One region of the Halobacillus sp. K22 genome, then DNA from elsewhere that is predicted to be linked to it. Evidence: riboswitches for the same ligand, from Rfam matches in the RefSeq annotation. Region 1 holds a riboswitch; the other holds the start of a gene.
What was found. Region 1 has a riboswitch for FMN ahead of ACTWPM_RS11885 (ECF transporter S component). Riboswitches for the same ligand answer to the same signal wherever they lie in the genome.
Positions count from the first base shown of each region.

Region 1 (16,445 bases):
AAAACGAGGAAACTTATCGAATTCAGGTTTTCTTTTCTCTTTAAAGGCATCCCGGCCTTCTTTTGCTTCTTCAGTCTGGTAATACAACAACGTTGCGTCTCCACCCATTTGCTGCAAACCGGCTAATCCATCTGTATCTGCGTTGAAAGAAGCTTTCAGGAAACGAAGAGCAGTTGGGGATTTTTCAAGCATCTCTTTACCCCACTGAACTGTTTCCGCTTCCAGATCTTCTACAGGTACTACCGTGTTAACAAGACCCATATCTTCTGCCTCTTTAGCACTGTATTGACGGCACAGGTACCATATTTCACGGGCTTTCTTATGACCTACAATCCTAGCCAGCAGACCGGCACCATAGCCAGCATCAAAACTCCCTACCTTCGGACCTGTTTGACCGAAGACAGCATTTTCTGCAGCAATGGTTAAATCACATACAATATGTAATACGTGGCCGCCACCGATTGCATAACCAGATACCATAGCCACTACAGGTTTTGGAATAACCCGAATCAAGCGCTGCAGGTCAAGAACGTTTAAACGTGGAATATGGTCATCGCCTACATAGCCGCCGTGGCCTCTTACTTTCTGATCGCCTCCCGCACAAAAAGCTTCGTCTCCAGCTCCAGCCAGGACAATCACGCCAATTTTGGAATCATCGCGCGCATAAGCAAAAGCATCAATTAGCTCATGTACCGTCTGCGGCCGGAAAGCATTCCTTACTTCAGGACGATTAATCGTTATTTTAGCAATCCCTTCAAACGTATCATACAGAATATCTTCATATTCGCGTTCGCGAACCCAATCAAAAGTCATATTGACTTCCTCCTTCAAAAATTAATATGAAACCTAAAAGAACAAAACGCTTACATACAACACCAATTATATCATGAACTTCTCTACAATTTTAGCAAAAACTCGTGGTTTTTCCAGATGAACCGTATGACCGGCCCTTTCGACCTCTACCCATCTAGCGTTAGTTAACTTTTGCTCCATCAGCTGATTAATCGCACGGAATTTCTCATCCTGCTGCCCGGTGACAAGTAAAACGCTCGCCTTCACCTTGTTTAACTTCTTCCACCACGAGGGCTGAGTGCCTGTACCCATTCCTATTAAAGATTCAGCCAACCCTTCAGCAGAGTGACTTAAACGTTCTTCTCTTAAGATCCTCTTTCGCTTTTCAGGGAGGTATTTAAGACTATCAAACAGAGGAATTGTTTCCCAGTATTCTACAAAAGATTTTATACCTTTTTGAAGTAATAGATCTGCTAATTGCTGGTCCTTTCTCCGTCGTTCTATTTGTTCAACTTCTGAAGGCAGACCCGGAGAGGCACTCTCTAGAATTAAAGAGTTGACTTTGTCAGGATAAAGTAAAGCAAAAGATAATGCTGATCTTCCTCCAAGAGAGTAACCAAGAATATTTACATTCTCAACTCCCAGGTTCCCTAAAATCAAGGATAGATCGAAGCAGAATCTTTCCATGGATACGGTTCCGATCGGGCCTGTTCTAGCATGTCCAGGCAGTTCTATCTTTATGAGCCGGCAATCTCTATTCACATAATTCAAAAATTCATTAAATGTATGTGCACTTCCTGTAAAACCGTGCAGCATTAACCACACCGGGCCACTACCGGTGTCCTCAACCCAGTAACTTCGATCTTCCGCCTTTATAAACATTCATTTTCTCTCCAAGTTTCAATAGATTCCTCGATGCTCTGCCACTTAGCTTTATGAAAGGCCACATGATCTTCACGATTTGTAATGACTTCAACCACGAAAAGCCCATCGTAGCTGTAGCTTTCTGTTAGAGCTCTTTTGTATTCATCCCATGTCTCCGCTTTCCTATGAACGCCACCATACATCTCCACTATTTTGGAAAAGTCCAAATCAAGTGGGGTGCCGAACAACTCTTCAAAGTGTTGAGGATGATTTACTTGCGGGAGATAAGAGAAAATACCGCCCCCATTATTGTTGATTACCACAATTGTCATGGGCAGCCCTTTATGCCTGGCCATTAACATACCATTAAAGTCATGATAAAAAGACACGTCGCCCAGTAATAAAGTGGTTCTGCGCCCTGATACAGCTGAACCCAGCGCAGCAGAGAGAACTCCGTCAATTCCGTTAGCTCCTCGATTAGCAAGTACCTTTACTGATTTAGGGGTAGACATAAAGAAACTGTCCACATCCCTTATCGGCATGCTGTTTCCTACGAATAAATTAGAATCCTCAGGGAGAGCATCTGATAAATATACGACCGCATGCCCTTCATTCATTTGGTCTTCGGGTTCACTCAACATTTGATTTTTAGCTGTGCTGTTTAACTTATGCCATAGTTCCAGCCAATCGGTTTCATAGCTTCCTTCTAAAAAGTAGCTGGAAAGTCTAGTACAAAGGTTTGCTGGATCGCTCCATATAAACTGCGCGGTAATTCCTGCAGGTTCACGATAGCTTTTGTAGCTATCTACGATAAAGTGATCCACCTGTTTTTCAATTTTTTTCACCCATTTTAAATAAGCTTTTGAGACAGGCATAGCACCGAAGCGAAGAATATAATCGGGTTCAATTAGTTCTTGAATGCGTTCTGACTTCAGTAAAGCATCGTAATTTTCGATAATATTCCTTTTATCGTGCGCACCGGCTCTTAATTGAGATAACGGATCTGCCAGTATAGGAACCCCTAATCTAGAAGCAAGCATCGTTACATGGGGAGCAAGTTCTTCGTCTGCCTGTGGGCCGACCACAATCACCCCACGTTCATACCTCTTTAGCCGTTGAAATAGTTCTTCAAGTACTTCTTCCTGAAGACCGGGATTTCCTGAAACGGCACGGGGAATTGGTTTGACCCCTTCTCTCCAAAGCCCCTGCAGACTAAAATCAGGAACTAGTGGTTCACGGAAAGGCAGATTCAGGTGAACGGGCCCAGGGTGATTTCCAACCGCCTCTTCTACTGCTCTTGCAGCCTGACGCCTGGCATATATGTGCAGCCCTTCCTCAGGAACGGCTAAATCATGATACCATCTGACGTAGTTGCCAAACATATTTGTTTGATCAATAGCCTGTGGTGCACCGGTATCTCTGAGCTCATGCGGACGATCTGCTGTAAGGACCAGGAGAGGGACTCGGCTGTAATAGGCTTCTACAATAGCAGGGTAGTAATTAGCAGCTGCGGTCCCCGAGGTACATACAAGAGCCACTGGCTTATGTTGTTCTTTAGCAATCCCTAAGGCAAAAAAAGCCGCAGAGCGTTCATCAAGATGAACCCACTGGTTCATCTCAGGGTGCTCTGCAAGGGTCATGGCTAAAGGAGTTGACCTTGACCCGGGGGATATAACCACGTGCTCGACTCCCGAGAAGACAAGCTGGTCAACAAAGTGTGTCACATATTTGGTTAATGACTCCACATGTTCCATTAACATCCTCCTAAAACTGAGAGCATTGGCTTTAATTTTACATCCGTTTCCTCATACTCCGCCTCTGGATCTGAATCCTCTACAACACCACATCCTGCAAATAAGGAAGCCTTATCAGATTTTATTAAGGCCGAACGAATAGCAACGGCAAACTCCCCATTATTATGCATGTCAAACCACCCAACTGGCCCTGCGTACCATCCTCTGTTTAACTTTTCATTGGTGCGTATATAATCGACCGATTTTTTCTGCGGCATGCCGCCAAGAGCTGGAGTAGGATGAAGCCTTTCAATAACATCGAGCAGAGTGTATCCTTTCTCGAGTACTGCCGTTACCGGAGTATAGAGATGCTGAAGATTTTTCAAAGGATATAATACAGGTGCTTCCGGGATCTGAACGTTATAGCAACACGCTTCTACTGCATGGCGAATCATTTCTACAACAAATTGATGCTCCTGCCTGTTTTTAGGATCATATAACAGTTCTTCCCCCAGCTGCTCATCCTCTTCTTTTGATCTGCCGCGGCGGATCGTTCCGGCTAAGCAGGTGGAAACAAGCTGCTGGTTATCAAGTTTGGCCAGCCGCTCTGGTGTAGCTCCAACAAAATATTCTCCTTCGCTTTCAAAAGCAAAAATATAGCTATTAGGCTGTGTAGAAGCTAAGGCTGCAATCACTGCTGCGAGCTGGACAGGTTCATTGAACGTAATTCGTAGTTCCCTGGCAAGAACCACCTTATCTAAAAGACCTTTCTTGATATCTTCTGTTGCCTGCTCAATCGATTTCTTCCACCCAGATGGGTCAATCTCCTCTGACTCCTTTCTCACCGGCAGAACAAATGAATGACGACCAGAGTTCAGTAAGACTTCTCGATGGTCGGATAATTGCGTAATAATCTGCTGCTTGTGGTCTTCTGGAAAAATAAGAACATTCGTTGTCAGATAGGATTTAGAACCTTTATTGGTCAACAAAAAAGCAGGGATGGTCATTTGACTGTCAGGAAAAGATTCCCAGGGACCCTTCTCTTTCTGTTTGGAATCAAAACTAAAACCTCCGAGCGCAACGATACCCGTCCCCTTTTCATTAAATTCATCATAGATCGATGCGCTTTGCTGGATATTGTCCCACATGACCTGTATTTCACTAAAGCGGTTTTCTTTTCCAGCATACATTTTATGGGCCGAGCCGACAGCTACCATTGTAAAGTCTTCTTCTGCACTTCGCCAAAACAGACAATGGTTGTTTATGGAAGTTCCAGCATCCAGAAATTGAAATGGATCTGAAGGCTCTATTTGATCTACCACACTAATCAATTGTGGTTCTTTTTTTTCTTGAGCCTGATTTACGGCTTTTTCAATTATTTCATTTATTTGAGGTGCTTGAGTATGAAGCATCAAAATTCCTCCCATTCCTTAAGGGACGTCATAAAACCTATTAAAATGGCTTAAAAACCATTTATTAAGATTCAATAAAGCTTAATCTACCTCTATTTTATTCTCTTTTTTCCCTTGACTCAAGAATTGTCCACCCAATCTTACAGTTTGTTACATGTATTGACACTCAAGAAGTGTTTATCTAAACTTAATTTGTTATGATATGACTAGTTTAAGTACAAGGGAGAGGACATCTATGAGCTCTGTTCCAAATCAAAACATGAAAGCTTCCTTGAATGAACGTGAGGGTTTCCAGGTATGGTGGAGGCTGTTAAGACCTCATACCTTGACGGCTGCTTTTGTTCCCGTATTTGTCGGAACGATGCTTGCTGCAATGGAACAGCCGATTAAATTTGGGTTGTTTACAGCAATGTTATTAGCTTCTATCCTCATTCAAGCTGCAACAAACATGTTTAATGAATATTACGACTATGTAAGAGGATTGGACAACGAGAATTCCGTTGGCATTGGCGGAACCATTGTAAGAGATGGTATTAGCCCAAGAGTGGTACGTTCCCTCGCCATTGGTTTTTTTGTAATGGCTGCTTTGTTAGGCGTCTATATTTGCATCGCCTCGAGCTGGTGGATCGCTGTCATAGGACTGATTTCCATGCTTTTTGGATACTTGTACACAGGCGGTCCTTACCCCATTGCCTACACTCCATTCGGCGAATTGACAGCTGGTTTTTTTATGGGAACGATTATTGTAGGGATTAGTTATTATATCCAGCGTTTAACGATTTCATGGGAAGTTATCCTTGTCTCTATTCCTGTCGCTATATTTGTTGGAGCTATCCTGCTTGCTAACAACATTCGTGACAGAGTGGGCGATGCCGAGAATGGCAGGAAAACATTAGCTATATTATTTGGTCATCAAGGATCTATTCGTTTTTTGACTGCCCTATTCCTAATTGCGTATGGACTGACGATCGTACTGATTATCTTTAATATTTTACCCTATTGGTCGTTTATTACCTTATTCAGTTTAACGAAAGGTTATCAGGCTATTCAAGGATTTAAAGGAAAATCTCAGCCGCTTGAAATGATGCCTGCTATGGTAGCCACTGCAAAAACAAACACTATGTACGGAGTGCTTTTGGGTATTTCTTTGCTATTAGAGATTTCAATTCCTCTGGGATAACTAAACGGGATGGCTTCCAGCCATCCTTTTTCTATAGGTTTGACTCCTGAGGCAACGGGAAATATGAGGTAAAGGATGGATATCTAATGGAAAAATTAATAAAAAACACTCTTATGGAAACCTTAGGAATGGAAATTGAACATGCGGAAGCTCATTATGTTCAAATCCGCATGCCTGTGGATCACCGTACTCATCAGCCTATGGGCTTTCTACACGGCGGTGCAAGCGTAGCCTTAGCTGAAAGTGCCGCCAGTATAGGCGCTTACTTAAATGTGGATGAAAAAGAGCAGCAGATTTTCGGTATCGAAATTAATGCGAACCACATTAAAAGTATTCGCGAAGGATATGTGATCGGGAAAGCAGCGCCTATTCATATTGGGCGAAATACAATGGTCTGGGAAGTTAAGATCCTGAATGAAGCAGAAGAAACGATTTCGATATCCAGGTGTACCATTGGAGTAGTACCAGTAAAAAATAATTAAAAGGGGTCGATTTTACATGCTAACGGAAAACCAAAAAGAATCTTTTAAACAGCAGCTTTTAGAAATGAAAAAAGAAGCGGAAGAAGAGCTTGAGGAGTATAAAGATGATCGATTGAAAAACGACTACGAAAATGATGATACTGGAGAAATTTCGAGCGTTGCCGATCACCCGGGAAACTTGGGAACTGATCAATTCGAACGTGAAAAAGAACAGACATTTTATGAAAAATCCCGTGAGAAATTAATGGAAGTAAACGATGCTCTGCAACGAATGGAAGAAGATCGGTATGGATTAAGTGAGAAGTCAGGGGAGCCGATACCTTTAGAACGTTTAGAAGCTATGCCGACAGCCCGCTATCGCGTGGATGAAATTGAGGAAGGATAAAATTTATAATAAAAAAGCTGTCCAAAACGGACAGCTTTTTTATTATTCAGGCCGCTTTGGAAGAGCGAACGCTCTTTTGCTCGATCCACGGCTTTAACTTAATAAATAATGGCACAAACAAGGCCCCGATTATAATTCCCTTAATCGCATTGAATGGGAGAATTCCCGCTAAAATAGTAATCCATTTAACATTAGCACTCATGGTTTCCCACCCCATGAACCAACTGTATGCTGGTAAGATGAGAAAGTAGTTAAGTACACTCATCCCTGCCGCCATAATAACAGAACTGGCAACAATACCGGAAACTAATGATTTGGTTGACTTAAATTTGTGATAGACCATTGCTGCTGGGACCACAAACAGGACACCTGCTGCAAAATTAGCCACTACACCTACCGGGTCCGCAGCCCCTGTATAAATGAGATACAGCGTATTTTTTAATCCTTCTACGATCACTCCGGCTAATGGAGTAAAAAGAATAGCTGCAATTAGTGCAGGAATTTCACTAAAGTCTACTTTTAAATATTGAGGAAGCATAGGCAAAGGAAAATTAAGCAGCATTAAAACCATAGAAATACTTCCCATTAGAGCTAATATAATTAATTTAAGCAATTTTGATGATTGACCTGTATATTGGTTCATCATCGATCCCCTCCTTCATCTTTTTCATCGATTCACATCCCAGATGAAGGTGAACGTGCTCCCTATGTCCATAATAAAAACCCTAAAGCATACATAAAGGGGCTTTAGGGTGGATTAATTGTCCATAGGAAACAGTAGGTAAAATTAGATATACTTCTACCTGCTTCGCTCGACATCTTCTCCCATCCAGACTGTAACTGTCGGTCCCGGAGTTGCACCAGGTCCACCGTTTAGCATGATGCCAAACGGGTCACGGACTAAAAGCGTATATACGCTCATCACCGTCGGTCGGGAATTGCACCCTGCCCCGAAGATGGAATCGATATGTAATTGTAGTTTTATTTTATACAAAACCCTATGAAATGGCAACTCTTAAGTTTTTAATAGGATCATTTAAGGATTAATTAGGATTAATTTTGGTAGTTGTTGACGAGTTTCGTCAACAACTCGTCAACAAAAAAACGATGCTTAAATAAGCATCGTTTTTTTGTTGCTGCTGACATTCCTTCACGTACATGTTTATAAGTTCCAATTCTTCTTCTAAATGCTTTGTTCTCTTTTTATACTCTTCTTTCTCTTGTTGCACTCGGTATTCCACCAGCTCTAATTCCGTTATCGGGTGTTTATCAATTACAGTTTTCCAATTGGCTTCTCTAGGGGGGTGTTTTTATTCAAAATTTTTCTATAACTTAACCATTAAATTGCCTTCACTACAGAAAGACTCGAATCCAAGACAACTCTTACTGTTCTTTTACTTAAATACCTGTTAGCAAGCATTTGTGAGTAATCTAAATCTAACTAAGGAATTCATGGTAGATTATATATTATCTTGATAAAGAACCTCACCGTTATTATCGTAAATATATAATTCCAATTCATTATGAAGGTTCATGTTTTTTTCATTCTTATCATAAAACAATAAAAACCCCCGATTACCTTCTGTTGATTCAGCGACAGATTTTCCATCTTGAAACACAACTTCTACTTTATTTGCTTCCTTTAATAAGGTTTCATCATTCAAAATAACATAGACATGAGGACTCCCTGTACTTGTCATACCAAATTGTACCTTCCCATGACCGACACCCCATCCAGAGTAGTTTTCCATTAGTTCCTCATTATCTTTTGAAAGGTAATATACACCATTATTATACAAAATAACTGTTGAATTTTGAACTTCCTCTACTGCTAATGGCTCGATGTTTTTTTCTTGTATGAATTGATCAATTTCATTTTGTGATAACAATGTATATTTTGCTGTTCCATTACTATTCGCACAACCTATTGCAGATAATAGAAGCAATACAGAAAAAATAAATAAAGAAAAACGTATCATATTAACTACTCCTAAAAACTTTAATAATAGACCCTAAACTAACCAGCTCCGTCAGTTTAAAAGTTACATTCATCATAGCCTCTACGCATGTGTAAAAAGGAGTACACTTATAAAGCAATGTCCCCAATTTCGGAAAACTTGATTTCAAGATTTATTCGAATATACTTTTTAGTCAAATAAATCTTCATCTCTGTATGCTTGAGACCAATGATACGGCTGAACTTCTTCTAAAGTTTTGAAAAGTAATGGCACCTCGTAAGATGAAGATACCGCTCCCTTTACATCCCCCCAGTAAACCAATCTTTCCCGACAACCCTCACAATGTGTTAACACCATAAATTTTTCATTATCATCGTCTCTTACAACGCATATTGGATATGAATTTGTGTATTAAATTTTTGTGCTTACAAAATGGCCCTTGTGTCTACACATAACTCTGTAGAAGCTTTTAAGACCTCTGGAGCAACACTTGTCAAAATTTTTAATCATTAGTACACATTGCTGCAGTACCACCCCAGCCAGTAGGTTATCTTCTTTTAAACAACTCTTTGGCTGCTTGATATAATTCTTGTTTAATATCTAAATTTGTCCCACTAATGACTCTTACATAATTTTAACTTCTTATACCGTTAATAAATTTAACTCATCGTCAATTATAAAATTTACTACCCTTTCTACGTTAAAAGGCGAATACTATATTTAACAATCGCACCTAAAAGTTGGGTTTTTCTAAACTATTTCATGCCTTCTAATTACATGTCATTATAGTACCCCTTAAATTTCACCATAACTATAAGACTCAGTGCTGAGGTAGTAGAATGGATAAACATATCATCTATACTGTTGTCAAATAGCCCATATATAATTTATAAATCTTAGTTTTTCTCCATTCATTACAAATTCTTCATCACTCACTTCTAACTTCTTAAAGCCATTTTTCTCTAGTACTTTTTGTGAAGCAATGTTATGCTTCGTTGTCTTAGCTAAAACTTTTTCGAAACCATCTTTACTCAAATTTTCAAGGAAGATATGCAAAGCTTTGGATGCTATCCCTTGCCCCGTATGTTTTTCACCCACTCTATAACCTAGGTGACCTAAGTTTTGGGATCTGTCTAAGTCTACTAAGTTAATTCTTCCTAAGATTTCACCATTCGTTTTTCTTATCAGATAAAAGTAAGATGAATTTTGATTCTGTTCATCTAATAATTTTTTATGTCGTATCATGAAATTGTCAAAGTTATAATAATCATCACCTCGACTTGGTATCATTTTTTCGAAATATGTTCTATTTTCTTTTTCAAAATCGAAAAGTGCTTTCGCATCTTCATAACTTAATTTATCAACTGTTATATCCATTTAACCCTCCCCCATATTTCATTTAGTATTGGCTAGGAGCTATTCCTATCTTATTGTTGTAGAATAAGCCCAGTTACTTCAATAATCACCTTTAGTATATAACCCTCTCCCATCTCATCAGTAATTCTTCCTCGTTTGTCCTTTCATCTAATAATTTTTCTATTATTGCAAAACCATTCTTTAAATAAAAATTTACGGCTTGGCTATTTTTCTCGTACACCTTCAGTTGTATTATATTCATTTGGTTTTTCATATAATTTAATAAACCTTTTCCATATCCTTTTCCTTGATAATTAACATGAATAAATAAAGCAGCCAAATAGTTGTCAACCATTGATATAAAACCTACCACATCTTTTTCATCACTTATAACATAGGTTTCAGCCATTGGAAGATACTTTTCTTTCATTTCATTTCTCTGTGTTTCCCAATAATCTTTCTCAATAAAATCATGTGCTATTAAGGATCCTTCATACCATATATCGACCAATCTATTAAGTTCCGTTTCTTTACTTCTCCTAATGTTCATGTTGTCACCTCTCAAATTAAAATAAATTGTAACCTAAAATCGATTCAACAATTCATACGATTGAATAAGAAGTTTGTTTCGAGATAAATGCACTTTAATGTAAATATGCAACTTCACAATTCCATATGTTTATGTTTATCAATGTTGGTTACAAGAACTAACATTGATATTTTCTTCCATGAACTATGCCATGAAGTGCGACATGCTGGAAAAACAGACTATGTTACGAAAAGCATTTAGAAAACTAGAATAACGTGATGCAAATATTCCACTTTGTATATAGTATTACACGCTCACATGATTAAGAGATATAACCTAAACGATCCTGATCTTCTTGAAAAATGGAAAGAAAATTTTAATGTTTCTTAACATTTGAGTAAGTCTCATTGAAACACATACATCAGCAATCATTCTTTTGTACCAACTATGTTAAAAAGTCACATTAAGATATACGTAGGAGATGGAAGTTATCTCAAGTTGTCAAAGACATGGTGAGAATTCTTACTCGACAACGAAGCTGGATAAAACGCTAAGGGGAAACACATCCAAAAAAGAAGACGACCCGTATTGAAGAAAATTTATTAAAAACAAGATAAAAATAAAAGACAATCTAAGTCAAGTACTTGTGCCTGTTCCTTTACTAAGCGACAGGCACTGGCACTTTATTAAGAAACCTATGCTGGCGGTCTGGAAAAAAGCAAGGTGAAACCAAATAACAATTTGATCACTGCATCTACATACCCGATCACGTAGAAAGGGACAGAGGGATTGAGGTAGCCGTACGAAAGGACCCCAATCAAGATAGCAGCCAGAAGAACCATAAGCTTCCCATGGACAAACCCAAACGGAACAAAGTGAATCGCTACAGCTAAAAGGGCGCCTAACCATATCATTCTAAAATCCATTGAAGGGATAAAGTACCCACCCATGAAAAAGATAAGAATAAACATCAGGGTAATGGAGAGCTGGCTGATTTTCTTTTGAAAAAGCGATTCTGGTCCATAGGAAAGCTTTTGCTCTACGTATTTTGAATTGAGAATCAGTAGAAAGCCTGCACCAAAACCGATGACAAAAATAATGGGATGAACTAACCATTTTCCTCCCTTATAAATACTTAGTGTCAGCACGACGCCTATCCAAATTAACCATATTCCACATAATCTTTTGTTCAAAAATTGCAGCGGTTCATTTTTGTCATAACCCAGCTTATCTGCTAAGAAGGTCATCACTCCATTCCCTCCACTCTGAGACTATATCAACTCTTTCTACTAATATGATAACCTTCTAATCGCTTAAATAAGAACTCATCATTTTAATTTTGCTTCTACCGTATATATAGGATCCTCTTTTTCTTCCTGAAGGAGCTGTTCGTTTTCACCTTTAAGGTATTTGTCAAAAAGAGCTAAGATATACTGATTCATCACGCGGTGGTTCTGGTTTTTGTCATACCCGCTTTCCAGGATGGGCACCCAGTATGGCATATCAGAAAAACTGAAGTGATCTCCCTCCAGAAAGGTAATCTTATAGGAATCATCTTTTATCCCTGATTGGAACAGCGTATTGATGTTCTGAAGATTCTGTTCGGATAAAGCTTTGTATTCTTCTAGCGTCATTCCGTTCATCTTTAACTCTTCTTCTGATGGGATATATTCGTAGCTCGATTGGGCGATGAGGTTCATAAATGGCTTATTAAAGCCTTTCTCTACATCGCTTCCATATAAAGCCCCATCCATATTAGCTCCCACCTTAAAACGGGAATCCTCTGCCATTACTTTAGCTGCTGTAGCTCCTCCATAGGAATGACCGAACATTCCAACTTTCGATAAATCCAATGTGTTCTGAAAGCTGCTATCACTTTTTTCATTCCAATCTTGCAGCTGATTGAAAACAAAACTTGCATCTGCAGTTCTTGCGGCAATATTTTTGCTATGATTCATTCCTGAAAAGTCGGTTGCTGTGTACTTTGTTTGAACCTCTCTTCCGTCAGGGAACCTAGTGTAAGCAGACTCATAGGTGTGGTCTAGACTCACGACGATATACCCTTGGCTGGCCAGCTCTTCCATCTGGGAGTAGTTTTGCATACGAGTGCCCATGAAACCATGAGAAAATAATACAACAGGATAACCGTCTTCCTTTGGCAAAACTTCCGCTTCGCTGAGAGTATTTGTTTTGACCTGCTTTAAATGATCGAATAATAAGGATGGAAGACCGAAAAAGTTAACAGAGAGTGCTCCTGCAACTTCTTTATAAGGATAGGAAAGATATGTGTTATCCTGCCTCTCCGGACTTATTGCTGGATACCAGACACTTACCATCAATTCTCTTGGCTGGCCACCCTCCGTTCTCTCCTTATCCACCAACATTTCTGATTTCATCCCTACCTGGTATTCACCTGTAGGAGTAGGTAAAGTAAACACAGGGAGCAGGGAGCTGAGTGTGACGGTAATTCCAATATATAAGATAACTACAACAACCAGGCATGATAATTTCCACTTGCCCATGGCGTGCGATTCGTGATCCTTAAATTTTTTTCGTATCCAGCCTATAATAATGAAAACTTCAGCCAGGTAGGCCAATAGCATCTGTGTTCTATATCCTTCTAAAAACAAATGGGCACCCAAGATGATTATGGTAATAATAAACACTAGAGTTTTCCATTTTCTAAGAGGTTTATATAGCAGTGAAAGAAACCAGACAAGCTGTACGATCAATAAAATGATTTCTAATGCTCTCATATTTTTACTTCCTTTCTCCTTAATGATCTAAAGTGTTTTCCTTATGACTTGCTCACACTTATAAAACAAAAGTTACTACTTAGTGTGCTCAATAACAAAATAATTACCCTGTGCGACTCGGAAAATTTCCTGCAATTTCTTGATTGACAGGCGAATTCCCAGCTCCTTTCTTCATTTTCTCTACCTTGAATTATATAAATTAAAAGTCATAGACCCTAGTGTCCGCAGTCATGAGAAAAGTCACAATAAAATCGAGAGAGCTATAATAATTTTATTAAACAACTGGTAAAATAAAACTAGATGAGAATGGATGAGGTGATTTTATTGAAGAAAGGAGTTTCATGGGGTGCTTTTGACAAGACGGTGCTGGGGCTGCGTGCTATTTTTTTAATACTTGGGTTTTTATTTCTTTATGCAAATCATGAGAGATTAGATATGTCCATTCCTTTCCTTGTTTTATGGCTGTTAGCGTCCTTCTCCTTTCCTTTGTTTTTTTGGAGACCGGCTTATCTTAAGGCTCATTTCTTCTTTGTCACTGATTTTATTACAACTGGAGGGCTTTCTCTCTATTTAACCTATGAAGTCAATGAACTCGTTGGAGGAATGATTTTAACCTCCTTTATGACCGGTTACCTTTATAAAGGAAGAGCAACACTATGGGCTATAGTGGCTTCCCTTATTTTCTTTCCTGCTTTGGAAAGTATTTTAATTGAAAGCACTCTCGCTTTTATCTCGTCGATGATTAATTACACGCTCATGTTTGGAATTGGAATCAGCTTAAATATGGTTCTTCAGACACAAAGAGAACTCAAGGAGCAGCTGAGAAAAAATGAACAGCAGCAAGAAATGATCAAAGAAAAGAACGAGGCCCTTATCCAGTACGCGGAACAAGTGGAACGTTTAACTTTGTTAGAGGAACGCAGTCGAATGTCACGGGAACTGCACGATACAATCGGCCATACACTGACGTCTTCTATTATGGGGTTAGACGCTGTGAAACTCTTAATATCTTCAGATAAAGGTAAAGCCATACAAAAAGTTGGCCGATTGCGGGATGTGTTAAATAGAGGACTGGATGAAACGAGAAAAAATATTCATGATCTGGACCCGGGTAGTCAGAAAGAAATAAAGCTGGCTGAGCAACTAAGAGAAATGTGCGAAGATTTCGCCTCACATACGGATACACAAGTAACTTTCACTGTAACGGGTGTGGTGTTTCCTATAAGCGAGACTCACAAAAGGACACTCACCCGCAGTTTACAGGAATCCCTGACTAACGCCGTCAGACATGGGGAAGCCACCATTATAAGTGTAAACTTAAGCTATGAGGCTGATGGGTTAAATTTAACGATTGTTGATAACGGCTCTCCTGGGGCAGAGGCAAAGCACGGATTTGGACTGCGTGGTATGGAGGAAAGGCTACTAACTTTGAACGGCTCTTTAGATGTATCTTTTTCCGATGAAGGAACCACAGTCACATGCACCATACCCATGAAGGGAAGTGAAAGGGCTTATGATTAAGCTGCTTATTGTTGAAGATCAGACGCTGACGAGAGAAAGTCTGAACATCATCCTAGATATGGATGAACATATCGAAGTCATCGGGCAATCAGAAGACGGAAAACAAGCGATAGAATTTTGCGTTAATAATAAACCTGACCTCATTCTTATGGACATTCACATGCCAAATATGGATGGAGTAACTGCCACAAAAGCTATTAAAGAACGCTGGCCTGAGATTAAAATCATTATGCTGACTACTTTTGAAGAAACGAATTATGTTATACAGGCCCTAAAATCAGGAGCAGAAGGATACCTTCTAAAAGCCATCCTGCCGGAAGACCTTATCTTAGGAATTAGGTTGGTGCACAAAGGCGGAACCCTTATCCCTCAGGGAATAGCTCAAACTTTACTATCAAAATTACCGGAGCAAAACCGTATTCTGGAGAATCATCAGGATAAAAACGATAAAACTCTTACACCGAGAGAAGTAGAAATTCTTTATGAAGTCTCACTAGGGTTAACGAATAAAGATATTGCAGAGAAATTATTTCTCACAGAAGGTACGGTAAAGAATTATATCTCCAATATCTATTCTAAATTAGAAGTGAAAGATCGGATAAACGCCGTAAAAACCGCATTCGAAAAGAATTTGATCTAACCCCTCTAAAGATAAAAAATAGCGCAACGTAGAGTAGGGCTATTGGCCCTTCTCTTATAGAACCTGCTGAATAGGTCAGTTCATAGCTTTTAAGTGACACTGTTTTCCGCTGTGTACATACATTTAAATGAACTAGGTGTGCCAACTTTTTGATCCACCTTCGCCATAATAATTAAGACATTTGAGACAGTGCTGCCACCCCCTGAAATTCAAGCTATCTCAGCACGTTTTTTAATTGGAGAAACTTACTCTAGTCTGGATGCGGCATCGTGACTTTTCCTGACTGTTGCTTAGCAGATAGGAATGTGCTTAGAGGCTCCTAATCAATTGACTTAGTGACATCTCTCTACTATTTAAAGCAGGAGTAGGAGTTAGGAAATTCAGAAATTATAAGACAAAGGAAATATAAACTCACCGTGTTTATTTACGCACATTACTGAAAACATGGAAGAAAAAGCCTCCCAAAAGTTCAGTGAACTTTGAGAGGCTCTTTAGATTTATAGCGTTTTTCTAGCAGGTGTGTCAAAAGTATGTCATTTTGACTTTTGGGATGAAGCTAAACTCTTGATATCATGGGTGCATGATTCCATCACGTCGCCCATTCACTGTATTAAATAAATAGTAGAAGATAAGACGTAAGAAGCCCTAAATAATCGGTGTTCCAACTTTACGTTATTAACACGAGATCAAATAGGATATATGTAATTATGAATAAAATCCAGGCAATATCCAGTCAGAAGTGCAGCCAAATTTACATTAAATTGTGACCCAAAAGCGACTTCCACTCTGTCAAAGTGAATGTCCCTGTATGAACGTTTCCAAAACTCTTGTAATAAA
Region 1 covers NZ_JBQQCN010000015.1:16,148-32,592, forward strand. The annotation lists gene menB (1,4-dihydroxy-2-naphthoyl-CoA synthase) at 1-813, opposite strand, end outside; gene menH (2-succinyl-6-hydroxy-2,4-cyclohexadiene-1-carboxylate synthase) at 880-1,674, opposite strand; gene menD (2-succinyl-5-enolpyruvyl-6-hydroxy-3-cyclohexene-1-carboxylic-acid synthase) at 1,665-3,410, opposite strand; gene ACTWPM_RS11865 (isochorismate synthase) at 3,410-4,801, opposite strand; gene ACTWPM_RS11870 (1,4-dihydroxy-2-naphthoate polyprenyltransferase) at 5,037-5,981, shown strand; gene ACTWPM_RS11875 (hotdog fold thioesterase) at 6,068-6,463, shown strand; gene ACTWPM_RS11880 (hypothetical protein) at 6,480-6,848, shown strand; gene ACTWPM_RS11885 (ECF transporter S component) at 6,895-7,494, opposite strand; FMN riboswitch at 7,662-7,810, opposite strand; gene ACTWPM_RS11890 (hypothetical protein) at 8,309-8,827, opposite strand; gene ACTWPM_RS11895 (GNAT family N-acetyltransferase) at 9,674-10,183, opposite strand; gene ACTWPM_RS11900 (N-acetyltransferase) at 10,275-10,712, opposite strand; gene ACTWPM_RS11905 (DUF6609 family protein) at 11,387-11,938, opposite strand; gene ACTWPM_RS11910 (alpha/beta hydrolase family protein) at 12,020-13,447, opposite strand; gene ACTWPM_RS11915 (sensor histidine kinase) at 13,772-14,968, shown strand; gene ACTWPM_RS11920 (response regulator) at 14,961-15,608, shown strand.

Region 2 (16,445 bases), on a different contig from region 1:
CAGGAACTTCGTATTATCTTAAATCAAAAAGACTTTAGATATTATCTTCATAAAGGGTTCGCATCCATTCGCGAATACGCTAACCAAAATTCTGCGGTCATGACCGAACTGCTGACTATGGTAGCTTTGCTAAGTAAAACGATGCATCAGTCCGTTCACAAGGATTTATGGGAATTTGCCCGCCAGACAATCTTAGGGTTTGATAACTACAGCCTTTATGAAAATGACTGCCTGTATATTTTAGAACAACTATCCGTGCTTGCAAAAAATACAGGTAACCAGAAGGATTATCTTTTTCTGCTCGAATACATGCTGGAAAGAGTCAGTTCTAAAAGTGCATCTAAGGTGCCTTCTTCCCTTTAGATCATTCTGAAAAAAGAAGGAGAGGGCTGATCAAGATGTGCCCTCTCCTTCTTTTTCATTCTTAAACATTTCAATAGCCCGAACACGCATGGTTTTATGATCAACCATCGGCTCAGGATAGTCTTTCCCAATGACACAATTGGCTTCCTTCTGGTCCTCCAAAGACATTTTAGCCGGCTCATGAATATATTTTTTATCAACATCAACTAATTCCGGTACCCACTCTTTAATAAAACGCCCGTGTGGATCAAAGCGTTCCGACTGTCTCGTTGGGTTGAATACCCTGAAATAAGGAACAGGGTCTGTGCCTGTAGAGGCTGCCCACTGCCATCCGCCAATGTTAGAAGCCGGATCATAATCAATCAGCTGCTCTGCAAAGTACCTTTCTCCTTCACGCCAATCCATAAGCAAATCCTTGGTTAGAAAAGAAGCTACAGCCATGCGAAGACGATTGTGCATCCAACCTGTTTCATTCATCTGCCTCATAGCCGCATCGATAATCGGAAAGCCGGTCCGGCCCTCTTTCCATTGGTTGAAAAGATCTTGATCATAATTCCAAGGGAGTCCCTGATATTTTTCAACCATCTCTTCATCTCCGGCGTTTGGGTAAAAGTGATAAATCATGTTGTAGAAGTCACGCCACGCAAGCTCTGAAATATATGTTTCGACTCCCTCTGTATTTTTTCGGTAGTCTACTTGATCATGAATCAAGTGATATACCGTACGAATGGAAATAGCCCCAGTTCTTAAGAAACGCGACATCCGACTTGTACCATCCACTGCTGGAAAATCCCGCTTCTTTTCATATTCATAAATCGCTTCATCCAGGAAATCGTAAAAGTGATCAAGAGCATCGTCCTCGCCCAATTTAGCAAACTCTCTCGTCGTCTTACTGATGAGATTTTTGTAAGCTTTGTAACCTTCTTCAAACTCACCACTCTTGTCTATCACAAGCTGGGACAATCGTTCATGATCTACTTTCTGGATGGCTGGTTTTTGCAGCTGCTTCCACTGTTTATAGTAAGGTGTGAATACTTTATAGTATCCGCCTGTTTTTTTAGTTACTTCCTTCGCTCCGTGCATATGATGATCAACATAGCTGAACACATGAACATCAGAATCTTTTAAGTAATCATTAACTTCGTTGTCTCTTTTCAAACCAAAGCCTGATTCATCTCGATTATAATAAACGGCTTCTACGTTATGTTTTTCCACCAGCTCGGTGAACGCTTCACTTGTCTTCCCTTCAATGAAATGGATGGCCAGTCCCTTTTCTTCTGCATTATCTGTAAAAGCCTTCAAGGTTTGAAAAAAGTAATCATGACGTGCAGTAAATTCCTGGTTCATCCCAGGATGGATATGAAAAAACAAAAGAATTTCATCCTCATCGCCTGCATGTTCCAACGCTTTATTTATCGCTGTGTGATCATTTAATCTTAAGTCTCTTCGAAACCATATGGCTCGAGTTGTCATGGCTCCCACTCTCCCCGTCTAAGTTCTATGTACTTCTATTGTAACGAATGTTTGTTCCACCCTCACGTTTTAATAGGTACGCTCTACTACAATCTTCACTAGTGTCTCAATTACCCGTTGCACATTTTCCATAATAACTTATTCCACAATCGGGCCGGATAGTTGAAGACTCGATTTCGAGATAAATGGTGTCCGTTACAAGATGAGGAGGTGGCTGGTGGGGAAATAACTCGTCTTGTTCCATCACTCAGACACTCGAGACATAAGTCGCTCATCAACGGATGGAAAAACCGCCAACCTTTTGATGGTCGGCTTATGCTGGTCGTGTCTTTCGGGGTGATACCACATTTGAACACTTTCCTATGGCCCTACACGACGTAGGGTCGATCGACGTTGCCACAGGACGTGGCGACCTTAGTCGAACCTCCTTTTACCAGGAGCTTCCTCGCTCGTTTCACTCCCTGCGGGATCTCACCTGATTCCTTCTCCCACTCTTACACTTCTTAGAGCCGTAAGCATAAATGAGTGCCTAAACGTTGAAGAGAGCTATCCAGCTCCAGCACCTAGCGTCTAGTGAGACTTCCCTCACTTCTGTACGATAAGTCAACATCGAATCGCTACGCTCTTCGTGTTTCTTTTATCTCCGCCAGTTCAGTCCAGTCCATACGCCGCTGACCAAGGTGCTTCCGCTTTTAACCGGGGAGTCTCGCCATTTCCCCACCAACCCAGCCAAGGGAGAATAACGGACCCTTTCAGAAGAGAGAATGCTCTACTTCTAATAGGTCCTAAATGCTTCTATGACAAGCTTTTTTACATCGTTTTAGCATGAAATACACTCTTCATCCCATCCTTTTTTCTCACCAAGCAACCAGTGTATTTAGTGGTTTCGAGTTTCTGATTCGGCCAGGTCCGGAGGGCGACGATGTAGACTCCTGCGGGATGAAAATGACAGGGGAGACTCCGGAAGGCGAAGCCTGAGAAGGCTCCGCGCATTCCCGTGGAAAGCGAAATCGTCCCCCGGAGGACCTTCCGCTCAACAAATATCTCGAAATCAAGTCTTCAAGTAATGGGAGTTTAACTATAAGATCAGGTTCTCTTCTTTTGCTTCATATTTTCTAATTAGAAGTCAACAACCACGTTTAGGGTCGCTAACAAATTAAAAAAACAGGCTGCCGCTGATTTGCGACAACCTGTCCGCTTTTACTGATCAAATGTTTTCATTAATGTAGCCATTTCAATGGCTCCGGTCGCAGCTTCCCAACCTTTGTTGCCTGCTTTAGTCCCCGCACGCTCAATGGCTTGTTCGATCGTATCGGTTGTAACAATTCCAAAAATTACCGGGATTCCACTTTGTTGAGACGCTTGCGAAACACCCTTCGCAGCTTCTCCGCATACATAATCAAAATGCGGAGTAGATCCTCGAATCACAGCACCGAGAGTAATCACAGCATCATAATTTCCGGTTTTGGCCATTTTAGAGGCTACAAGCGGGATCTCAAACGCTCCAGGTACGTGGGCTGTTTCCACGCCATTCATATCCACTCCATGACGTTTAAGAGCATCCAAAGCTCCCTCATAAAGCTTACTAGTAATAAAATCATTGAACCTTCCGACCACAATACCAACTCTCAAACCAGTTCCTACTAAATTTCCTTCGTATGTCTTGACCATCTTATTCCGCTCCTTTTTATAAATGAAACATATGTCCCATTTTAGACTGTTTGGTTTTCATATAAAGTTCATTTTCTTTCCGAGATTTCATCTGAATAGGTACACGTTGCACCACTTCAAGATTATACCCTCGAAGTCCAGAAATCTTTTTAGGATTATTGGTTAGCAGATTAAGTTTTGCGATACCTAAATCTCTTAAGATTTGAGCTCCGACTCCATAGTCACGCAAATCCGGTCCGAATCCCAGCTTCTCATTAGCCTCTACTGTATCCAGTCCTTGTTCCTGAAGCTTATAGGCCCGCAGCTTATTCACTAGACCAATCCCCCGGCCTTCCTGGCGCATATATAACAGAACGCCGCTTCCATTCTCTGATATCTGCCTTAATGCATTGTGAAGCTGCGGACCGCAATCACAACGGTAAGAACCAAACACATCGCCTGTCAGACACTCTGAATGTACACGAACCAATGTTGGTTTCTCAGGATCAATTTCTCCTTTGACTAAAGCAATATGTTCTTTGTAGTCAATATCGTTCGTGTAAGCAATCGCCCGGAAGTCCCCGTATTCCGTCGGTAAAGCGACTTCTACTTCTTTATTCACATGATTTTCGACTCGGTACCTATATTGAATTAAATCGGCGATGGTAATCATTGGTATATCAAATTCATCGGCCATTTCGCGCAAGTCGGGCACTCTCGCCATCGTACCATCATCTTTAATAATTTCACAGATTACTCCTGCAGGCCGGGCTCCTGAAAGTTCCGCTAAATCCACAGAAGCTTCCGTGTGACCGGCACGGCGCAGAACGCCTCCTTCTTTAGCAATCAGAGGAAAAATATGGCCAGGCTTTTGGAAATCTGCCACTGTAGATTGAGGGTTCAGCATTTCCCTGATGGTAAGTGCCCTCTCGTCAGCCGAGATACCGGTCGTCGTATCCTTATGATCAATACTCACGGTAAAGGCCGTCTGATTAGGGTCCGAGTTTTGATCCACCATCGGCATCAGTTCTAGATCATCAGCTAACCCACTTGTAATCGGCGCGCATACCAATCCGCGGCCGTACTTGATCATAAAGTTGATCATCTCAGTACTAGCGTATTCGGCAATCCCAACAAGATCCCCTTCGTTTTCACGATCCTCGTCATCGCAAACGATGACCAGTTTACCCTGCTTCAATCTTTCTATGGCTTTTTCTATTGTATCAAACATTTTCTCACCTTCTTTTCTAGGCAAAACCGTTATCAGACAAAAACTGCTTAGTCATTGTCGATTTCGGCTGCTCTGAATGATCGCCCTTTAAAAAATGGGCCACATACTTACCAATCATGTCACATTCTATATTTACACGGTCTCCGGTTTCTTTCTGTCCTAAGACAGTATGTTCCATCGTATGAGGAATCAGAGAAATCGTCACTCGGTTCTCTTCCACTCCAAATACGGTTAAAGACGTACCATCCACCGCAATTGAACCTTTATAAACAAAATAATGAATAAGCTCTTCTGACATTTCGATTTCATAATAAACCGCATTTGATTCAGGTTTCTTTGAAACAATGGTTCCCGTCCCGTCAATATGACCAGATACGAGATGTCCGCCGAATCTGCCACCGGCAGCCATGGCCCTCTCAAGGTTGACGCGACTCCCCTGTTTTAATTCACTTAGATTGGTAGCTCTATACGTTTCCGGCATAATATCAAACTCTACGGTTTGGTCTGTATAACTGGTCACCGTTAAACACACCCCATTAATGGAGATGCTGTCTCCTAAACGAACATCAGAAAGAACTTTTTCTGCTGAAATACTAAGTTCCAGAGATTCCGTCTTGCTTTTAATGGATTTTAATGAACCAATCTCTTCAATAATCCCTGTAAACATCGTTTTCTCTCCTTCGTACAGAAACAATTTTTATATCTTCACCAATTTGGTCATGAGATACGACTTGATATTCAGGTGCATCTTTTAATTCGCTGATCCCCTTCCCTGATACTGGGGTAGAGGCATCTTTTCCTCCTATCAGTTTAGGTGCAAGGTAAGTAATTATTTCTTCAACTTTCCCAGCACGGACAAAAGCATCCGCAATTGTTCCCCCACCTTCTACCAGCAGAGAAGTTACCTTATGCTCCCCTAAATACTGAAGCGCCTGGTGAACGTCTACCTGCTCACTTTCCTGCTGGATCACTACGATATGATCGATCGCTTGCAGTTCCTGCACCGCTTCTTTGGAAGCCTGATTACCAGTGAAAACCCAGGTTGGGGCTTCCTCATTTTGAATAAGGGAGGATGACCTCGGAATTCTTAGTTTAGAATCGAAGACCACCCGAATGGGGTTTCTCCCCTTACCTTCTATTCTCGTAGTCAATTTTGGATTATCCGCAAGTACGGTCTTTATCCCTACTAGAATGGCATCTGATAAATGGCGATAGGTATGCCCATCCTCTCGTGCTTCTTTCCCCGTAATCCATTGACTCTCTCCCGTATGGGTCGCTATCTTCCCATCTAAGCTCATCGCCGTCTTTAAGCGGACAAAAGGCTCACCAGTTTGGATAAAATGAAAGAAGTCCAGATTAAGTTGATCTGCTTCTTCCTTTAAAACATTAGCTCTAACTTCAATTCCGGCTTCCCTCATCATATTTATACCTTTTCCCGACACCTCTGGATTAGGGTCATGAGATGCAATAATCACCCGCTTAATACCAGCATCAATAATCGTTTTCGCACAAGGAGGGGTCTTCCCGTAATGGCTGCAAGGCTCAAGCGTCACATAGATTTCTGCATCCTTCGCTTTTTCTCCGGCCATCTTCAGAGCATGAACTTCGGCATGGGACTCTCCAGCTTTCACATGTACGCCGAGTCCTACCAATTCATTATCTTTGATAACAACGGCTCCCACAGATGGGTTGGGACTTGTCTGGCCCACCGTTTTGCCTGCCATCTGAATCGCCATCTTCATATATCTCTCATCACGGCTCATGTTCCCGCCTCCTTACGATGAATAAAAAAATAAACCCTGAAGAAGACATACTTCCCCAGGGTTTATTTATCACTTTTGATTTGCGTACACCAAATACACGGTACGAGTCTATTCTACTAGTACCTTGGTGCGCTCCACATCCTTCTCCCATCCAGACTGTAACTGTCGGCTTTGGTTTCTCACCAAATCAGGAGGAAGAGTGCTTTACACTTCTTCCCCGTCGCGGGCTTAGAACGATCGTCGTTCATCACCGCCGGCTGGGATTTTCACCCGACCCCGAAGGACTCTGTATTCTGTTGTATTACTATAAATATATATGAAATAACGCGAACTCGCAATTCTTTAGGTTCATAACGGACCATTTTTCAGTTTAATTAGGATTAATTCTGACCGTTATAGACGAATTTCGTCAACAACTTCAGATATTGAGAAATAACATAGAAGGGAATTAGGTTAAATCTCTTTTCTAAGAATCCCCAAAAGTATGGATTAAATTTATAGCTAGAAAAAGTTGAGTGACTCGCGCCAGATAAGCCAGAAGGGAGACTCCCATAATAATTCATTCAAATATTGATTAATTATTTAAGTAAGAGGGAGGAAAAAATACATACTTTAGTACACCTCATATATGGTAACGCTATTCGAACGCTTGCTTATTTCGGATAGATATTCAATCCAATATCTATTATCATATTCGAAAAACTCTTCATCATCTATCTCTGAATACTCTTCTCTTGTACCTTTAAGTATTGAGTTAAATGCATTGATATTTTTTAAGAACTTAATCTGATCTTCAGATAGCTTCAGTGTACTAGTTCCACTTTCCTCTACATGTTGTTTTAGTAATTTTAGAGTAATTGAGATCTCATATAACTTAGTAAGAATCCTGTCACTATCTAACTCAGTGCCTCTTAAGGTTTTGGCTATCCGAGATAACTCCCGAAAATTTTCATGTCCATTAGTATATGTACTATTTAATTCTTTAACGGTTTTTAAATCAATTGTTTCTTGACTTATGGCCTCATCGATATATTGACTGTATAAATCAAAATCAATATCAAACCATTTAAAGGTAGTATTGAATACCCTATTTTCAACATAATCGTGATAAGAGTTGGACTTGTTAAAAGTAACATAAAGGGTCACACTTAAAGCAATTATAATTAATAGAAGAAGAATAATTGACGACTTGTAAGATGGTTTTTTCTTCATTCCAAACCCTCCCCATGTAGATTAAGATGAAGCAGTAAAATTGCTTCACCTTAAAACTAACATATCTCTTAATATGACGAATAACACAGATGTGAATAGGACTCTTCTAATCCTACGACTCATTATTTAAAGTATCGTAAAGTGGGGAATAGAGTTTACTTGTGTACTTGTTATTATCAGGATTAGTTAATTTCCCAGAAGAGAGTCATAAACCTTGGTGTATCAGATTTTGTAGCTTTTTGATCAGCACATTTCAAAGTGCTTTCACCCAAAGTTGTATTCCTAAGATCCTTCATTTATTTACTCACCAATTGAGTCTGCTGGTTAGTTGAAGCCTTCCAGCCTCCCTCCCTATTCGTCTGTATGTTAATCATTCATATGTAAATAATAAAAGAAAATCGGAGGTTAGGTACCATGCCATATATAGAGACAGATTCTTCGTTCCATATGTATTATACATCTTCAGGAGCTGGGATGCCGATCGTATTTATTCATCCACCCCACATGGGACATCATGTTTTTAAATACCAGAATGACCTGTCTAATCAATTCAGAATTATTACCTACGATATAAGAGGTCATGGAAACAGCGGAAAAAATGGTGATCACCCAACGATCCAACAGCTTGCTGATGACTTACAGCTTCTCCTTGATCGCTTAGGTATTGAACAAGCCGTCATCGTAGGGTATTCTGCGGGCAGTTCTATTGCTCAAGAGTTTGCACTCAACCACCCAGGCAGAATTAAAGCTCTTGTTCTTTCAGGAGGGTTCCCAGAAGTGAGTACCTTTCTTTTAAGAAACCAGTTCCAACTAGGATTAGCATTATTAAAAGGTGGATATAACAATTTTTTATGTAAGCATTTGGCTAAATCTCATCAAGTTCAAGAAAAAGATCAAACATTACTTTATCAGGAATGCATAAAGGCAGATGTACAAACGTCCCTAAGTTATTACGAAAATAGCATGAACTATAATTGTACAAACCTATTGAACCTTATGGACTTTCCTGTTCTCACGTTATATGGACAATTTAGCCATATCCGACCTTATTTAAAAATTTATCAACGATACTTGCCGCACATGAAAAGCGTCATGATCAGCAGATCATTTCATCAATTACCCATTAGAAATCATTTTTCATTTAATCATGCCCTGTCCACGTATATCCATGAAATGAAAGTTTAGCAGTTGACCTTCTTCAGATCCGTCTTAAAAGAGTAAAGTCCTTAATTCTGGCCACGATAAATTAATCACTTCTACATAAGGACATAAAAAAACATCTGTCTAAAAAGAAGCATCTATTTTCGAACGAAATAAAAAAGAGGGGGATCTAAACAGAGCCCCTCTTTAGTTGTGTAAGCATTGATTATAAATAAATAGGAATGTATTGCTCCTGTAATAAATCGATCCTTATTTGTGCACTTCCTTGTAAAGATCGTTTGCGAGCGGTATGTTTCTCATCACTATCCGTGTGCCAAACAAAATAAATATTTTGTAATTGATCTGTTATGGGGCTCCCATAATCTTGATAGTATTCATAGTGAGTGGACTCATTACCTTTATCAGAACTAAAAGAATACGATTCTCTTTCCATTTTGGAAAGTTTAGGTGGCTTCAGCCAGTTTACCTCCACTACTTCATCCCAGTAAATTGGATGTTTTAATATTTGGACTGTACGATTTTGAGAATCATTTACATAATGAACATCAACCACAAGTACCCCGCTTAAAAACACCGTAGATGAGTGCGGAAGTACATGAGTTTTTAAAGATTGAAGCTTCCAGTCTAAGTTTAATACCTCAACGATATTATCCACCAGGTCCAAAGATTCTAATATGTGTAAGTCAAAGTTTAGCCGAGCCAGCACTACAGGCACCTTGACGATAAGAGGTGGTTTTTCTTCCTGAACTATTGAATAATCCTGTGCAATTTTCTCTTCGTTTTCTTCTAACGAAACCTCATAATGACAGTATTCTGGTAAAGTCGGCTTTTCTTTTTGTTTTGGAGTCAGAAAGTGAGAGCAGAACTCGTGCTCAAGAATGTCTGAGAACTTATTTGATAGTGGTAGGACTTCCTTTAAATAAATGACTGGATCTTCCTCATATTCATCCAGGGAAGATAAGGGTTCCTGAGCTTGGATGAGAGAGGATTCTAAATCGGAATCTTCAATTTCATCCAAACTCTCTGATGAAGATTCGTTTAGCATATAAGAAATTTCTTTATAGAGGTCCGGTTCACTTATATTAGAAGAATTGTCGTATAAATCTGGGTCTGCATCATGGGATATCTCAGAAGACTCTTCAGAAAACATGACAGACTGACTGCTTTCCATTTGAGATACATAATATTTCTTAAAATCACCGTATTCATTGGAGGACTCTTTTTCAATCGACGAAACAATATCCTTTAACATTGAGTAATCTTCTCCAAAGAATGGTTCGTGCTGGGGATCGCTCTGTTCATATGACTGATGACCTATTTCCATTGACGAGGATTCACCTAACATCGAGATAAATTCTTTTAAGAGAGACCCGTTGTGATCACTATCATCAAAATATCCCTCTTCTGCTGGATCCACCTTCCCCCTCCAGCCGAATTCATTTTCATTTGAGCGAGCAGCTAGATCTTCTTGCATAGGCGGCGCGGTTTCATGATCATTCAAGCCCGCAGTTTTTTTTAGGTTGTTAAAATATTTTCTTCTGTTTGATGAAAGACGCTTTCTCATTTCAGCAGCACTGTCTGCTTTTTTCTTTTTACTTTTAGTCTTTAGTTCAGGCGCCTTTTCATCCTCAGCCACTCTCTTTAACTCTTGGTCAAATACCTCTGGCGGTGAAGAAATAACTGGACAGAGTTCTTCTGCTTTCTTTTGAGGAGAATAGATTCTGTTCTTTTTTGAGAGGTTCTTTGCTTCCTGCTTTTTCTCTTCAGGTTGGGGCTCACGATGTGCTTCCGTAAGATCACCTTCAAAATTTTCACTTGAAGAAGTTTTAAGTTTTCTTCCTGAAAGATGAGGGTTTCTCCATTGTTTCTGAATGAACGTGTTCTTATCCCTTTTCATAAACCCTTGAAAGGTGCTTTATTCAGAGCATCCTTTCCAGCCCTCCTTTCTTTATACTTCGAAGAAATGAGTTCAGCAAGGATCATTAGTAGTAGAAGCGACACGTATTTGCTGGTCTTGTAGAACTTTCAAGCGTACATCCAACACCATTTTTTCTTCTACTTTGGTGAAAGACCCTTCGTAAAAAGAAGCGGGGCCGTGAAGAGGCAGTCGATCTATTGCTTCATCCCACTCAATAATCTTACTGGATACAAGTTCACAGTACGCAAGTTCATTGTAAAATTGGGAGCTCTCCTGATGAAATTGGGAGATGTCACTAGATAGCAGTTGATCTTTTTCCGGGTAGCCTGAAGGTAATGACTTCGATACTCCAAAGTCAAATTCCTGGCGATCATTCAGCTTAGGCATAACCGGCATCGACAGAAAATCTTTGATTTCTGTTACACAGTCAAACGGAAGGTCGACGGTATAAGAATGTAAATCAGAAGCAACTGATTGATGTGTACTATGTTCAATTTCACGACACGGACTGGCATATTGAATATTTTTTCGCACAAACCCTTTAACAAATAACTTGTGAGTAGGAAGCAATAATCGACATTGAGTAAGGATGACTCGTTTTTTAATATCTTTGATCTCTAGTACTGGTTCCGGAAAAGTAATGGTTTCATTTATATTTATCTGTAAATCAAGTTCTGCCAGCACCACCGGAACCTTGGTGAAAATCTTTCCAATACTTACGCTTGGTGTAACCGGTTGGTTGTTACAAGAGTTGATATTGGAAGACCCCTTACAATCATAATGGTTAGCACCCTTGTGTAAATCTTTGTGTGAATCAGTCATTTGATTTCCTCCTCAAAAATTATAGTACATCGTATGTGGGGCAGATCACTATGTTTGGGCGAAAGGCTGAATTCTGATTTGGTGTATAGGCTATAGCCCTTGATTCGAAAGGAAATTATTTGGTGAGATTTTTTTATTATACTTGTCCATCATGACTATGAGATGAATGCCCCACGTTAACGGCTCATTTGAATGTTACAGCTGGAGTATAATAAGAGTTATCAAAAAATAAAACCATCCTTATACAAGTCTAAGGATGGTTTTATTTTGGCTTAGCCGGCTGTAATGCGAACTTGCTGTTCCTGTAAAACGCTTACTGTAAAAGTAACCATCATTTTTTCAACTACGTGATGGAAGTATCCTTCGTCTACAGGGCTGTGATCATAGTCATAATGATGAGAGCGTCTGTCTGTAGCTTCATCCCATTCAATTATTTCGTGTGCCAATAATTCACAATACGGAAGAGCATTATAGGCAGCTGTACTTGTTTGGTGGAACTGGGAGATATCACTAGATAGAAACTGATCTTTTTCAGGATAGCCTTTTCCAAGATCCTGCGCTCTGAAAAAGTCGAACTCGCTTCGCGTATTCGTAACAGGCAGTTGAACAGGTGATTCAAGAGTTACACTCGTCATGCATTCAAATGGAATTTTTACCGTTAATGATTTCAATTTTGAGGACACGCATTCTCCTGATTTATTGAAACAAGGAGATGCATATTGAATGTTTTTACGTACATACCCTTTAATGAATAAAGGGAATGGTCCCGCGGCGAATTGGTCATCTCCTCCGGTAGATGTACGAGTCATAAGACGGCACTGAAGAATAACAACTCTTTTCTTAATATCTTTAATCTCTAAAACTGGGTGTGGAAACTCAATGTTAGCCACCATGTTCGTAGTAACATTGAAATTTCCTAAATTCACAGGAATCCTAACTAAACGTGTACCTGCAGGTGTGACAGGTGTGTCCGTATCCTCATTCATACATTGTTCAATAGAGGCGGACGTATTAAGGTCCACACAATCGTGGTAGTGATGTTCTTTTTTACTCACTTTTTTTCCTCCTTTAATTTTTACCTCCCTGTATTCTATGCATTTCTATTTGCTAAGCATAGATAGATGAATCAGTCAAAACGTGGAATTTAATAGGAATGATAGAAAAAGTAAAATTAAAAGTAATAGGAAACCGTCTGCTACTTTGGTTTTTTTAAGAAGTTTCGGTTGTACGCGCACCCTTACCTGCCCAATTGGCATAGGCTAGCCCATCAGGAGGTTGATTAAATGACGCGAAACAATATCTTTGCGGTTGATTTAGGGAACAGCTGGTATAAGGTTATGGCTTCAGATGATGGAGAACTGGTGGAGTATCAATTACCTAACGCACTTGCCTTATTTGATGAAGAATATTACGAAAAGCCCTACGATGAAGAAGATGTAGACTTTGAGGAAAATTTAATTGTAGAAATTAAAAGTCCTGCCGTCGTAGACAGACGCGAAATTTACTACATCGGCAAGTCAGCCATGAAACAGAGAAATGTGAGCCTTACTTCTTTTAACAACCAAAAAATTGAGGAAGATCGTACTTATATTCTTTTACATTCAATAGCTGCTTATCATGCCCTGATCTCTAACCCGACTAAAGGGGAAATTAATTACCACATTGACCAATTAGCTGTTTCCCTTCCAACAACACAGTATAAGGAGAAAAAGGATGTTTTCAAAGAACGCTTAAAAGGTGTTCACACGGTAATATTCCATAAAGTCCCCGGGATGCTCGAGCCAAAAGAAGTAGCTGTAAAAGTGCACATTGAAGATGTCATTGTAGGTGCTGAGGGAGCCCTTGCCTACCTGAGTTTGACACGTGACCCCCATTCATTAAATGTTTCCAATGAATCGCTTGCTAAAGACTCCCAAAAAGGTATTCTTATCGGAGATTTAGGCGGGGATTCCGTTGACTTTGTAGGAATTAAAAATGGTAAACCTGTCGCATCTGTGGAAGGCGAACAGTTTGGGATCAATCAATTTCTTGATAACATCATTCAAAAAGTTAGTAAAAATGAGCTCTACAAATTTAACTCACGATCAGAGCTTGAGGAGAAATTAGCGGCTGGACAGTCGGAATGGTATGTAGAGCCTTTTGCTGGCGTTAAAAAAGATATTAGTAAATACATTATTCCCCAGCTCAAATCCATGGCCATTAAATATTTGGAACACTTTGACCGGGTTCGAAGCAGTTCAAATGAAATTAATGGAGCTGTAAGATATATCGCTGTAGGAGGTGCAGCTGACATTGCTCAAAGGCAAATTAAAGAAGCTGCTGTTAAATGGAGTGAGCGAGGACGTCCGATTGACTTATTGTTCCCGGAAGATATGGTTAAGTTAAACGTTCAAGGATTAATGATCCTTGCAAAAATGAGTTTGCTCAGTAAGGAAAAGGAATATGCGACCGCTAAAAAATAGAGGGTGATAGGATGTCAAGAATATACAGAGATTATTTTAATCAAACTGTTCTAACTATTCCTGACAATTTTATTGATGTTAAAACAGGAGAAACACGCCTGGTTGCTCCTTCAATCATTGAGCAACTTGATTACCATTCCAGAAATAACACACTCCAACACTTTGTTATTTCAGCTCTGACCAGCTACTTGAGCGCCCCTCCAAATCTTCAAGGTCATACGGACGAAGTATTGCAGGAATTATTAGAAATAAAAAGGATGCTTAAAGTTGGAAATGGTGGAAGTCATAACACTGATAAAACCGGGAATAAGTTCTTTTCACCAAGAGAAGTGGGATCAAAGGAAATTGAAGATGTTTTAGAAGCATTTGGAGGATAATTCTTTATGTAAGAAGGTATTCTGATAAGGATTACCTTCTTATTTGTTTTATAAAACCATTATTTAGTGACGTAAATGAATGGCTGGCAGGCAAGTGATCGAACAGAAGCATGACAAATCGACCGTAATGCAAATACCCGTGCCTACTAAGTCATCCAGTTCTTTATGATCAATCTGACTGCAAGCAGAATGATCATCTTTACTATGGCATTTCTCTCCATGATCTTTGGAATGCTTTAGATCTGATTTGAATACGAGTAATTCGAGCACAGCACACTCTTTTTCGATGTCTTTAATCTTGAAAATAAAAGAGTTTACACATTTGAATTTGGTTTTTTTCGAGTGGCAGTCATAGGTGGTAACCCCTGTACCTTTATAAGGTTCACATCCACAATACAAAATAAATGGAATTGTATTTTTCTTTACTTTCTTCTCTTCCCCAAGTAAATCTTCTATAGACTGTTTACAGGATGTGTGACAGCCATTATCTTTATCCGCTTTCCTCTGAGCAGCTAGTATAGCTTCCAATACATCGGCCACACAGTTTTCATAGTGCTTACTTTTTTTCTTATCTTCTTTTTTGTGATAGCCGCACTCTTTTTTATGATCGTCTTTCCAGTCTTGATCATAGCTTTCATAATTATAATCTTTATAATACATAATTATTTTCTCACTCCTTAAAAGGTTTAAGGTAGTATACGCTGAATAATCTACTTCGCGTAATAACTACGCCTACCTGGAATGAAAAAACAGCTTCATGGCTCTACATATACTGACATAGATTAACTAACTATTGGTTATCTATATTCAAAAAAAACAATGGATTGAAAGTCCAGGGTGTCTATGCATAGTGACCGCCTATTTTTTTGCTCCTCTCGATGGTGATTCCTCCACTCGTGTAACTGCTCGCTCTAAGGAGAGCGGTAGATCCATACTCATCACGAATGCGATCCATCACCTTCGCTAAATCCTTCTTCTTCGGTTCGTTATCAAACAAGCTGAGTTGAACATCCAGCCCTGCTCCTAAGTTGGTTAAAGCAACAGATGCTCGCCGAATCTTACTTTCTCCATCATAAAAACGATGAAAAAGCTTCAAACATACATTATACATATCCTCTGTTATATTAGTGGGAGACTGGACAGACATGGAGCGGCTGAAACCTCCTCCTGTTTCACTGGAATACCCTATTCCCAGGTGGACCGTCCTGCCTTCCTTTTCATCTGTTCTTGCGCGGCGGCAAGCCTCCTCGCATAAATCAAGCAGGCAGGCATAAATTTCCTCTTTTTCATAATCTCTTAATAACGTAATTCCATGACCATAAGATTTCTGCTCCGTTTTCACAAAGTTTCCATAGACAGGACTCAGGTCAACCCCCCACGCATGCCAATATAATTGCTCACCCATGATGCCGAAATTTTTCTTCAGATACTTTAATGGATGGTGCGCTAAATCTCCAAGCGTCAAAATCCCCATTCGATTTAAATTCTTTGTCATTCTTGAACCAATTCCCCATACGTCATGAATATCACACGGCCATAGCTTTGCTTCTACGTCTTCGTACCGGCATTCTGCAATTCCATCTTCTGCTTTTTTTGCATGAATATCCATTACGACTTTGGCAAGAAATTTATTATCCCCAACCCCAATCACAGATTCAATGCCAAATTGCTCTCTTATCTCAAATTGAAGCATATTTGCTATTTCATAAGGGTTTCCATACAATTTATTCAATCCGTTAATTGTGACCCATAATTCGTCCACCGAGTACACGTGGATAGCCTGCTGAGGCACATAGTTTCTGATCATTTTGGTGATCTCCACAGATACTTCGAGGTAATCCCCCATGTGCGCAGGGGCAATAATCAGGCTTGGGTCGTCCGGCAGTTCAAAATACCTACTGACATTACTGATTCCATATTTGCGTTTTAACGTCGGAGAAGCTGCGAGAACAATACTCCCTCTTCGCGTAGTGTCTCCTACCACTGCTAATAACGCTTTTTTAGGATCCAGTC
Region 2 covers NZ_JBQQCN010000013.1:46,143-62,587, reverse strand. The annotation lists gene ACTWPM_RS11050 (DUF2254 domain-containing protein) at 1-363, shown strand, start outside; gene ACTWPM_RS11045 (cryptochrome/photolyase family protein) at 394-1,836, opposite strand; gene ribH (6,7-dimethyl-8-ribityllumazine synthase) at 3,037-3,507, opposite strand; gene ACTWPM_RS11035 (bifunctional 3,4-dihydroxy-2-butanone-4-phosphate synthase/GTP cyclohydrolase II) at 3,524-4,717, opposite strand; gene ribE (riboflavin synthase) at 4,734-5,384, opposite strand; gene ribD (bifunctional diaminohydroxyphosphoribosylaminopyrimidine deaminase/5-amino-6-(5-phosphoribosylamino)uracil reductase RibD) at 5,365-6,480, opposite strand; FMN riboswitch at 6,616-6,768, opposite strand; gene ACTWPM_RS11020 (hypothetical protein) at 7,093-7,692, opposite strand; gene ACTWPM_RS11015 (alpha/beta hydrolase) at 8,107-8,877, shown strand; gene ACTWPM_RS11010 (hypothetical protein) at 9,059-10,750, opposite strand; gene ACTWPM_RS11005 (CsxC family protein) at 10,823-11,593, opposite strand; gene ACTWPM_RS11000 (CsxC family protein) at 11,866-12,648, opposite strand; gene ACTWPM_RS10995 (ParM/StbA family protein) at 12,877-14,055, shown strand; gene ACTWPM_RS10990 (hypothetical protein) at 14,067-14,432, shown strand; gene ACTWPM_RS10985 (CotY/CotZ family spore coat protein) at 14,496-15,092, opposite strand; gene ACTWPM_RS10980 (DNA polymerase IV) at 15,274-16,445, opposite strand, start outside.
Region 2: it holds a riboswitch for FMN, as region 1 does, so the genes downstream of both, ribD (bifunctional diaminohydroxyphosphoribosylaminopyrimidine deaminase/5-amino-6-(5-phosphoribosylamino)uracil reductase RibD) here and ACTWPM_RS11885 (ECF transporter S component) in region 1, are expected to answer to the same signal.